One region of the Vibrio sp. Vb0667 genome, then DNA from elsewhere that is predicted to be linked to it. Evidence: riboswitches for the same ligand, from Rfam matches in the RefSeq annotation. Region 1 holds a riboswitch; the other holds the start of a gene.
The links. Region 1 has a riboswitch for cyclic di-GMP ahead of R8269_RS08445 (TfoX/Sxy family DNA transformation protein). Riboswitches for the same ligand answer to the same signal wherever they lie in the genome.
Positions count from the first base shown of each region.

Region 2: another riboswitch for cyclic di-GMP. It lies ahead of gbpA (N-acetylglucosamine-binding protein GbpA); the one in region 1 lies ahead of R8269_RS08445 (TfoX/Sxy family DNA transformation protein).

Region 1 covers NZ_JAWPOL010000005.1:85,675-90,565, forward strand. Annotated here, with positions in the region: gene torD (molecular chaperone TorD) at 1-111, shown strand, start outside; gene purR (HTH-type transcriptional repressor PurR) at 580-1,584, shown strand; cyclic di-GMP riboswitch class I at 1,872-1,961, shown strand; gene R8269_RS08445 (TfoX/Sxy family DNA transformation protein) at 2,078-2,668, shown strand; gene R8269_RS08450 (TVP38/TMEM64 family protein) at 2,783-3,469, shown strand; gene R8269_RS08455 (DUF2007 domain-containing protein) at 3,490-3,810, shown strand; gene R8269_RS08460 (alpha/beta fold hydrolase) at 3,842-4,645, opposite strand; gene glgA (glycogen synthase GlgA) at 4,755-4,891, opposite strand, start outside.
Region 2 covers NZ_JAWPOL010000004.1:162,924-167,814, reverse strand. Annotated here, with positions in the region: gene R8269_RS07415 (cryptochrome/deoxyribodipyrimidine photo-lyase family protein) at 1-1,309, shown strand, start outside; gene R8269_RS07410 (fasciclin domain-containing protein) at 1,390-1,890, shown strand; cyclic di-GMP riboswitch class I at 2,163-2,263, shown strand; gene gbpA (N-acetylglucosamine-binding protein GbpA) at 2,362-3,825, shown strand; gene R8269_RS07400 (patatin family protein) at 3,878-4,750, opposite strand.

The sequences.
Region 1 (4,891 bases):
CAGTTTTCAGACAAATGTAAAAAATTCGACGAATTTGGATTTTACTCGAGTGTCGCGAAACTATTAGTTGCATTTTGTAAACTAGACAGCGCCTACCTTCTTGGTGAATAATTGCCGCCTATTTTTAGGGAGCCTGCCTATCGGGCTTCCTGTATGCCTGAAAGTGACCAATTGTAAGTAACTTGGGTATAATATTCGTTTGCCTTAACTTAGCGCAAAGACGCTTGGTTATTTAGCAGTCAAAATGTGACTTCAAATACACAAATCTCTTGCTGAAAACATTGCTAGTCAGTCCACATAGGGCTAAAATGTGAGCGCAAACGATTAAATATGATTTATATGTAAACCGCTGAAATATAGCGGTTTTTGTGTTTTCTTAACAGGTTGATGGCAATTTCTCATCAGATAGAAAAAAGATAAAATTCATCGACCGATGCTGCTACGCACCCTTTTGTCGCACTTGGATCAACCGCTGCCGAGACACTTAGCGCCAATTTTAGATTGCTAGGTGTGAAACCACTAGAGCATCAGGTACATCCAATACGACATATTTCAGTAGCTCGATACAGGACACCATTTATGGCCACGATAAAAGACGTTGCTCGCTTAGCCGGCGTTTCCACTACGACAGTTTCGCACGTTATCAATAAAACGCGTTTCGTTGCAGAAGCAACGCAAGAAAAAGTAATGAAAGCCGTTGACGAGCTGAATTACGCGCCAAGTGCCGTTGCACGCAGCCTAAAATGCAACTCAACTCGTACGATTGGCATGTTAGTAACTCAATCAACTAACCTATTTTTCTCAGAAGTGATTGATGGCGTTGAGAGCTACTGTTACCGCCAAGGCTATACTCTGATTTTATGTAACACAGGCGGGATTTACGAAAAACAACGCGATTACATTCGTATGCTGGCTGAAAAGCGCGTTGATGGCATCCTTGTGATGTGTTCTGACTTAACCGAAGAACTAAAAGAGATGCTTGACCGTCATGCGGACATTCCTAAAGTGGTCATGGATTGGGGCCCAGAGAGCTCACAAGCAGACAAGATCATGGATAACTCAGAAGAAGGTGGCTACATTGCAACCAAACATCTGATTGACAATGGTCATACGGATATCGCTTGTCTAAGCGGTCATTTTGAAAAGCTTGCTTGCCAAGAGCGCATTGCAGGTTTCCGTCGCGCAATGAGCGAAGCGAACCTAGCTGTAAATGAAGACTGGATCCTTGAAGGTAACTTTGAATGTGATACGGCCGTATTAGTTGCAGATAAAATTACCGCAATGGACAAGCGCCCGACGGCGGTATTCTGTTTTAACGACACAATGGCTCTAGGCCTAATGAGCCGCTTGCAACAAAACGGGATCAAAATTCCTGAAGATATTTCAGTGATCGGCTACGACAACATCGAGCTTGCGGAATACTTCTCTCCACCGCTAACGACTATCCACCAACCTAAACGTCGTGTTGGTAAAAATGCATTCGAAATTCTACTTGAGCGTATCAAAGATAAAGAACACGAAAAACGAATTTTCGAAATGCAACCTGAGCTTGTAATTCGAAATACTGTGAAAAAAATGAACTAAATTTCACTGTATTTAACCGTGTTAAATAAGCGCTCTACAGGGGCGCTTATTTTTTTGGGAAAATTAAGCATTCTCTAATACTTCACACTGCTCTAATAACAATTGACTAACGTTAACTCCCTGTTTTATATAAATGTAATATATATTAAGAACTCCTTTTCAAAGGCCAATTTGCACCTTTCCATATGCAAAATAGAGCATTCAATCTATCATTTTTATTGAACCAAAATCACACTTTTAACGCTAAACCGTGATGTTAATTCAATATAAGAAGTATGCTCATTGTGTCACGCACAGGGCAAACCATTCGAAAGAGTGGGACGCAAAGCCTCCGGCCTGAACCATATTACGATATGGAAGGTAGCGGGGTTACCGATGGCAAGTGTGTAAGCAATGACTTTACTCTGTAATGACATTGTTTTTACGCATGTTTGCTACTCTCTCGGACCTGACTTTTGGTGGCGTAATATTAATTACACCGAGATAACAAAACATGGATAAACCGATACTCAAAGACTCTATGAAGCTATTTGAGGCACTTGGTAATATCAAGTCGCGCTCAATGTTTGGTGGCTTCGGACTATTCGCTGATGAAACAATGTTTGCACTAGTGGTAAACAATCAGCTTCATATCAGAGCAGACCAAAAAACTTCATCTGACTTCGAGAAACAAGGGCTAAAGCCTTACGTTTATAAAAAACGTGGCTTCCCAGTCGTTACAAAGTACTACGCTATTTCCAGCGATTTATGGGAATCAAGCGAACGCTTAATCGAAGTAGCGAATCAATCATTGAAAAAGGCAAAGCTTGAGAAAGAACAGCAAGCAAGTACAAAGCCTAACCGTTTGAAAGATTTGCCTAACTTACGACTGGCTACCGAGCGCATGCTAAAAAAAGCCGGCATCGAATCCGTAGAGAAGCTTGAAGAGGAAGGTGCGCTTAACGCCTATAAAGCGATAAGAGATACGCACTCTGCAACCGTCAACATTGAGTTGCTATGGGCACTAGAAGGTGCTATCAACGGCACTCATTGGAGTGTGGTACCTCAAGCTCGCCGAGATGAGTTGATGAACGGCCTCCAATAAAAGTCGGCCTAAAAACTATCTTGTAAAACCGCAGTCTAATCTGCGGTTTTTTTGTGAAATTTTTTCGGTTTTCCTACTGTCTTATTACATATATCCCAAATTGGAATCAAAATTATGAATAAGAAACTGATTTTAGGTCTCATCCTACTAGCGGCTATCGTCTTTTTAGGTATTAACTTTGGCCAGTATTTAACCTTAGAGAATGCAAAAGCCCAACAAGAAGCACTAACTACATACATCGATCAGAATTTTGTATTCTCGGCTGCGATTTACTTTTTTACCTACATTGCAATTACCGCTTTTTCTATCCCAGGAGCGGCAGTAGTCACCTTACTTGGTGCAGCCTTATTTGGTTTTTGGACAAGCTTGCTACTGGTTTCTTTCGCTAGCACTATGGGGGCAACACTGGCCTTCTTGAGCAGCCGATACTTATTGCGTGACTGGGTACAAAACAAATTCGGAAATAAACTCAACGCAATTAATCAAGGTGTCGAAAAAGACGGAGCTTTTTATCTATTTTCCTTGCGTCTAATCCCTGTATTCCCTTTCTTTCTAATCAACTTACTGATGGGCTTAACGCCGATGTCTGTAGGTAGATTTTATCTCACTAGCCAAATAGGTATGCTGCCAGGCACAGCCGTATATCTGAATGCAGGTACTCAATTAGCAACAATTGAAAGCCTATCGGGCATTGTTTCACCCGCAGTATTAGCGTCTTTTGCGCTATTGGGACTATTTCCAATCATCACTAAATGGGTTATGAATAAAGTAAGGCCGACACCAAGTCAGCAAAACTCGTAATTGGTGAAGTGGGTATTTTGATGAAAATATTTATCGCTAAAAACCCAGCAGAAGCACACATTGTATGTGAGCTGCTTAAAGTGGAACAAATTTACTGTGAAGTTCGCGGAGAAGGTATTTTCGGCTTAAAAGGAGAACTGCCGTTTGGTGATGATACCGATCCTTATGTGTGGCTTTTTGACACTGCACAAAAGATGAAAGCTGAAGAAATAGTAAAAGCATATCGAAAACAATCCGATAGGCATGAGTATCAAGATTGGCAATGCCCAAAATGTCATGAAATAAACGAAGGGCAATTTGGTGCATGTTGGCAATGTGGATATCAACTAGGAGAGCTATAGCGGCTCTCCTATTCAGTGGATGCACTCAGTTTTAAGCACATACAGCTTGCTGTTTAATAAACTCGATGGAGTGTTGATTGAAGTCTTCTGGACGCTCTACATTGCATACATGACCACAATTCGGGATTTCTCGTAGAATGCTGAGCTTATGCGCTGCAACCATTTCTTTGACAGGTTTAATAAACATGTAATCCCTGTCGCCCATTAAGTAAAGAGTCGGAATGGGTAACTCTCGATCTTTAAAATATTTCATTAACGGATTTACATCAGCGGCAAGAATAAACCAACGTTTAAATTCTTTTTGGCAAAGCTTCTTGGCTTCGCGAATAAAAAGGTGGCGAGATTCTCGTTGGCTTCTTTGAGGCATAACAATATAAGCGAACAGTTTGTAGAGCCACATGTACGGTAGGATATGCTTACAAAAACTACCTAATTTCACCAATATCTGAGAACGAGTGTTAAGCCTTGTGACAGCACCGCCGAGCACCATCGAACGTACGCGCTCTGATGACAATTCAGCAAGGTTTCGAACAATAATAGTACCAAGCGACATACCGACAAAATGAGCGGATTGGATCTTTAAATGGTCCAATACTTTCAAAATATCTTGGGTAACTTCCGTAAAGGTATAACGGCTAGCAATGAGCTCTTTAAGTAACTGATTTGACTTTCCATGACCTCTTAAATCGATCAGCAATAAGTTAAAGTGTTGCTTGTAAGCTTTAATTTGCTTGAACCAGATAGAAGAGCTACCACCAGCACCGTGCACAAATACAACCCACTCATTACTAGTAGGGTGCAAATAGGTTTTATGAAAAAGTAGCGGCTGGGTCATATTGAGTATCAAAAAGATCGTGCTATTGAGTAAAAAGCCATCCTACCACACTCCCCTTACTCAAGATAATAAAGGCACCTCATTAGGTGCCTTTCGTTACAATTTTAAGTCAAACTAACGCTGAGTGGTAAAGCTGCAAATAAGATTCTGCGGCCTTTTGCCAACAAAAGTCTCGTTGCATCGCGTGCAACTGTACTTTATTCACTTCAGGCTCGTTTTGAGCGTAGAGCAACAGTGCCCTTAGCA
Region 2 (4,891 bases), on a different contig from region 1:
ACTGCAAGACATGGATGAGACGCTCAAAGCGTATGGGCATCGAATCACGGTGCTGTATGACGATACCTTAGCATGTTTCCAATCAATTCAAGCGCAATATCAAATCAACGCTGTTTTTTCTCACCAAGAAATAGGACTCAACTGCACCTTTGAGCGCGACAAACAAGTTGCCGCTTGGCTGTATGAGCAGAACATCGACTGGTTTGAGTTCGAACACGGTGCTGTTATCAGAGGTGCAAAAAACCGGCAAGGTTGGGACAAACATTGGGACTCTGTCATGAGAGCCTCAATAAGCCCTATTGAGCTCCAAACCGACTTATTGCATTCATTGGATGCAGAAGCTCTCGGCTGTTCGTTTTCGCCACCATCATCCTGGCTATCAAAATGCAAAGGAATGCAAACGGGAGGAAGCCGGCTCGCTTGGAAAACACTAGAGGACTTTTTCCATCGTCGAGGTCGTGATTACTATCGAAGCATTTCTAGTCCCACAGCCTCACGCACAGCCTGTACTCGACTTTCTCCATACCTCGCTTGGGGTAACATATCCTTGCGTGAAGTGTATCAATACCTTTTGAAACACTGGCAAGTCGCTGGGTTTCGTCGCAGCTTAATTGCATTGTCTTCACGGCTTCATTGGCACTGTCACTTCATCCAAAAATTCGAATCGGAATACGACATGGAGTTTTACTGCGTTAATCGGGCTTACGAACCATTGATTAAACAAAGTAGTACTTTCGATGAAGAAAAGTTAGCAGCATGGAAATCCGGGCATACTGGCGTACCTTTGATTGATGCCTGCATGCGCTGTTTGCACCACACTGGTTACATTAACTTTCGCATGCGTGCCATGCTGGTTAGCTTTCTTACTCACCACATGAACATGAATTGGCGAGTAGGTGTAACGCATTTAGCGCAACTGTTTCTCGACTTTGAGCCCGGAATTCATTACCCACAATTCCAAATGCAAGCAGGAGTAACCGGGACTAACACAATCCGTATTTATAATCCGATCAAGCAAGCCCAAGAACATGATCCTAACGGTACGTTCATCTACAAGTGGGTACCTGAGTTACAAATGGTTCCTCCCCCTCTTTTATTCGAGCCCTGGACAATGACCCAAATGGAAGCTGTCATGTATCAATTGCAGCCAGATAGCCGTTACCTTGCACCTATTATCGCACCAGACAACGCAGCTAAGGCAGCAAGAGAGCGCTTATGGACGTGGCGGAAACGAGCCGATGTGAAACAAGAAGGCAGACGAATTCTTGCGCGACATGTTAGACCCTCAAAAGAAAGTAGGACGCGATGATCATCTTTCAATGACAATGCGTACAAATGCAAACACACTCCAGGGAACCCGTTGTACCCTCAACTAGTAAGGAACACACTATGTTCAAACGTATCTTAGTTATCGCGGCTACACTGATGGCGACATTATCTTTTATGCTTCCCGTCAAGGCTCATGAGCATGGCATGATGAAAGCCGATATTGTCGACGTTGCCGCTGAAAACGGCTCTTTCAATACGCTTGTTGCTGCGGTGAAAGCAGCGGGCTTGGTTGACACTCTCAAAGGGGAAGGCCCATTTACTGTTTTTGCACCAACGGATGACGCTTTTGCAAAACTGCCAGACAGCACAGTCGACATGCTCTTAATGCCGGAAAATAAAGACAAGTTAGTATCTGTTTTGACTTATCACGTCGTGCCAGGGAAAGTGATGGCTGCCGATGTTGTTAAGCTAGACAAAGCGACTACGGTTCAGGGGCAAGATGTGATGATTAAAACCATGGGCGATAAAGTCATGGTTAACGATGCAAATGTCATTGCAACCGATGTGAAAGCTAAAAACGGTGTCATTCACGTGATTGATACTGTCATCATGCCGAAATAACACCATTCAGAGGGCGGTACACTCCGCCCTTTAGACAGAACTTCTTTCACCCTTAGCACGATTCCTCTTCACTTATCCCCAACAAACCTCCACTCATTCGCCATGGTTATAAAAAAGATAAAAACAAAATTAAAATCAATACCTTGCAAGACGATACTGCATAATATTGACGAGATTAAGATATCGTTATCTTTCAATTTGAGAACAGGATTCCATGTCAGTGACGTTTACTTTTCCACATGTAAATTCTTAAGCTAAATTTTGGCTGCTCAATCACATTTCGGCAAACCATTCGAAAGGGTGGGACGCAAAGCTTCCGGTCTGTCAGCATTTAAAAATCTAAAAGAATGCGCATGATAGCGGGGTTACCATAACGCAGTGTTACAGAAGTCCAGTTGCTGTAGCGTTGCTTTATGCTCAGCATGCGCCGGGGTGTGACATTAGTTTGTCAGCCATAACAGAGGACATGTGATGAAATCATTTCCAACCAAATCCGTACTCGCGTTAGCACTTGCAAGCATTAGTTCAGGTGCTGCGGCTCACGGTTATGTATCAGAAACCAATGGTGGTGTCGCTGCAAGTCGCTCGGCACTATGTAAGTATCCAACGCCAGATACTAACGAAAAAAATAATAACTGCGGTGCGATTCAATATGAACCGCAAAGCGTTGAAGGCCCTGATGGCTTTCCCGAAACAGGGCCTCGCGATGGTAAAATAGCGAGTGCCGAAACCGCTTTAGCAGCTGCCCTTGATGAGCAAACTGCCGACCGTTGGGTAAAACGTCCTATTCAAGCAGGCACACAAACTTTTGAATGGACATTTACCGCTAACCACGTGACGCGCGACTGGAAATATTACATCACCAAGCCTGATTGGAACCCAAACGCTTCACTATCACGAGACTCTTTTGATCTAACTCCTTTCTGTGTCGTCGACGGCAATATGGTTCAACCCCCGAAACAGGTAAGCCATCAATGTAATGTGCCTACTCGCGAGGGATACCATGTCATCCTGGCAGTATGGGATGTTGGCGACACTGCAGCCTCATTTTATAACGTGATCGATGTGAAATTTGATGGTGACAGTCCCGTTATTCCAGATTGGAAGCAAGGCGGTCAAATTATTCCTACAATGGATTTAAATATTGGGGATTCGGTTTATACGCGCGTATTTGATCAAGCAGGTGAAAACATAGCGTATAGAACTGAACTAGAAATTACCGATGCAGCAATGGGCCAAGCGAAAAACTGGTCTTACGCACTCGCGACTAAGCTAAACCAAGAACAAGCAAAACTGAAAGCCGGGCAGTATGCAGAGGATAAATTCACTCCTGTTTATGGTACTAATCCGGTGTATCTGCAAGCAAATAGCGGCCTTAAGCGAGTAGAGATCGGCTATAACATTGAAACTCCTGTTCCAGAATACTCACTCACAGTAGATGGCTTAGCAGACGAATATATCATTGAGTCAACACCGACAACGTTGGATCTGACACTAACTGCTGAAGGCGATTTAAATGCAGAACTCACCGTTTACAACCACCATCGCGAACCACTTGCAAGTTGGGCAAACGAAATGAAAGACGGCTCGGTAGAGGCGATATCGCTCACTTTAAGTAAATCGGAGCCGGGTCACCATATGCTCGTAACACGTATTAAGGATAAAGATGGCAACTTGGTGGATCAGCAAACACTCGACTTTCACTTAAAAGAAGAGTCAGTTACTCCACCACCATCTGATGAGTACGATTTTGTCTTCCCTGAAGGACTATCTAACTACACGGCGGGCACAAAAGTGCTTGCCAGCGACGGGGGCATTTATCAATGTAAACCTTTCCCATACTCTGGTTACTGTATGCAGTGGAAAGAAAGCGCAAACCATTACGAGCCTGGAATAGGTTCACACTGGGAGATGGCTTGGGATAAAGTCAACTAAATCACCCTTTGAACGTTATGCAAAAGAGTCTCACTATGAGGCTCTTTTATAATCAAACGCAAAAATGACAATTTTCCCGGTCTAAACCATGAACACCAGATAAACTAGTGAGATGCGCTCGCCCCTCAATCAGTCCCATTTCATACCCTTCTAGTAAAACGGATTGTCGCATTGATAAGCGCTGAACATGAAAATTATCTGGTGGGGCAATTACCCTAACATGTGTTCCTGGTGGAGGGTTACGAATAAACTCTAATGATTGATTATAGTTATCTGCACGTCTTAACATCGCATCCGCCATTTTGGGGTGCTCCGCAAACAGTTTCTTCATCAGCCATGTGGTCTTAACTGGCTTTTTGGCATAATTCAGCGGGTGAGAGAGTACTACGGTTATGTCGCGAGCCCCTCGACGATAAGCTTCACGCACTGGGATAGAATCAGCGACCCCACCATCGGTATAACAACCACCAGAAAAACAAGGGGTATGCTTGTAGGCAATCGGTAATGCTGTTGTCGCTTCAATCGCATGGTGAAAATTATCACGTGTCACGCGATAGTAATCTGCCTGCCCTGTATCTACATTTGTTGTCGCTGCGAGAAAAGGAACGCCATTAAACAGTTTATTTTCATCGACGGGATACAAGCGATTAGATTCTTCAAACAACCACTTCACATCGATGAGGTCCCCACCTTTAACGAAGCGAGTCGGGTCAAAAAAGCGTTTGCTTGTGGCCAGCTTAGTAATGACGTTAATACTGCGATGCGGGTAGTCGGTCAAATACCCAATCAAATTTGATGCACCAGCAGATACACCGATTGCAAAATCAAACGGTTTATAACTCTGCTCTAAAAACGCATCTAACACTCCGCTTGCGAAGACGCCTCGCATCGCGCCACCTTCTACTACAATTGCTTTTGTTGCCATATTTCCCCCATTCTCCTTGCCAAAAGAGTAATGAAATTCGTGCAATCACAACAATTGAATATTCTTATTATTGAAATAGGTGAAGTCTATTTATTTCTCTCTTAGAAAATGAAAACTAAAGTTCAAAAAATCCGTACCCGT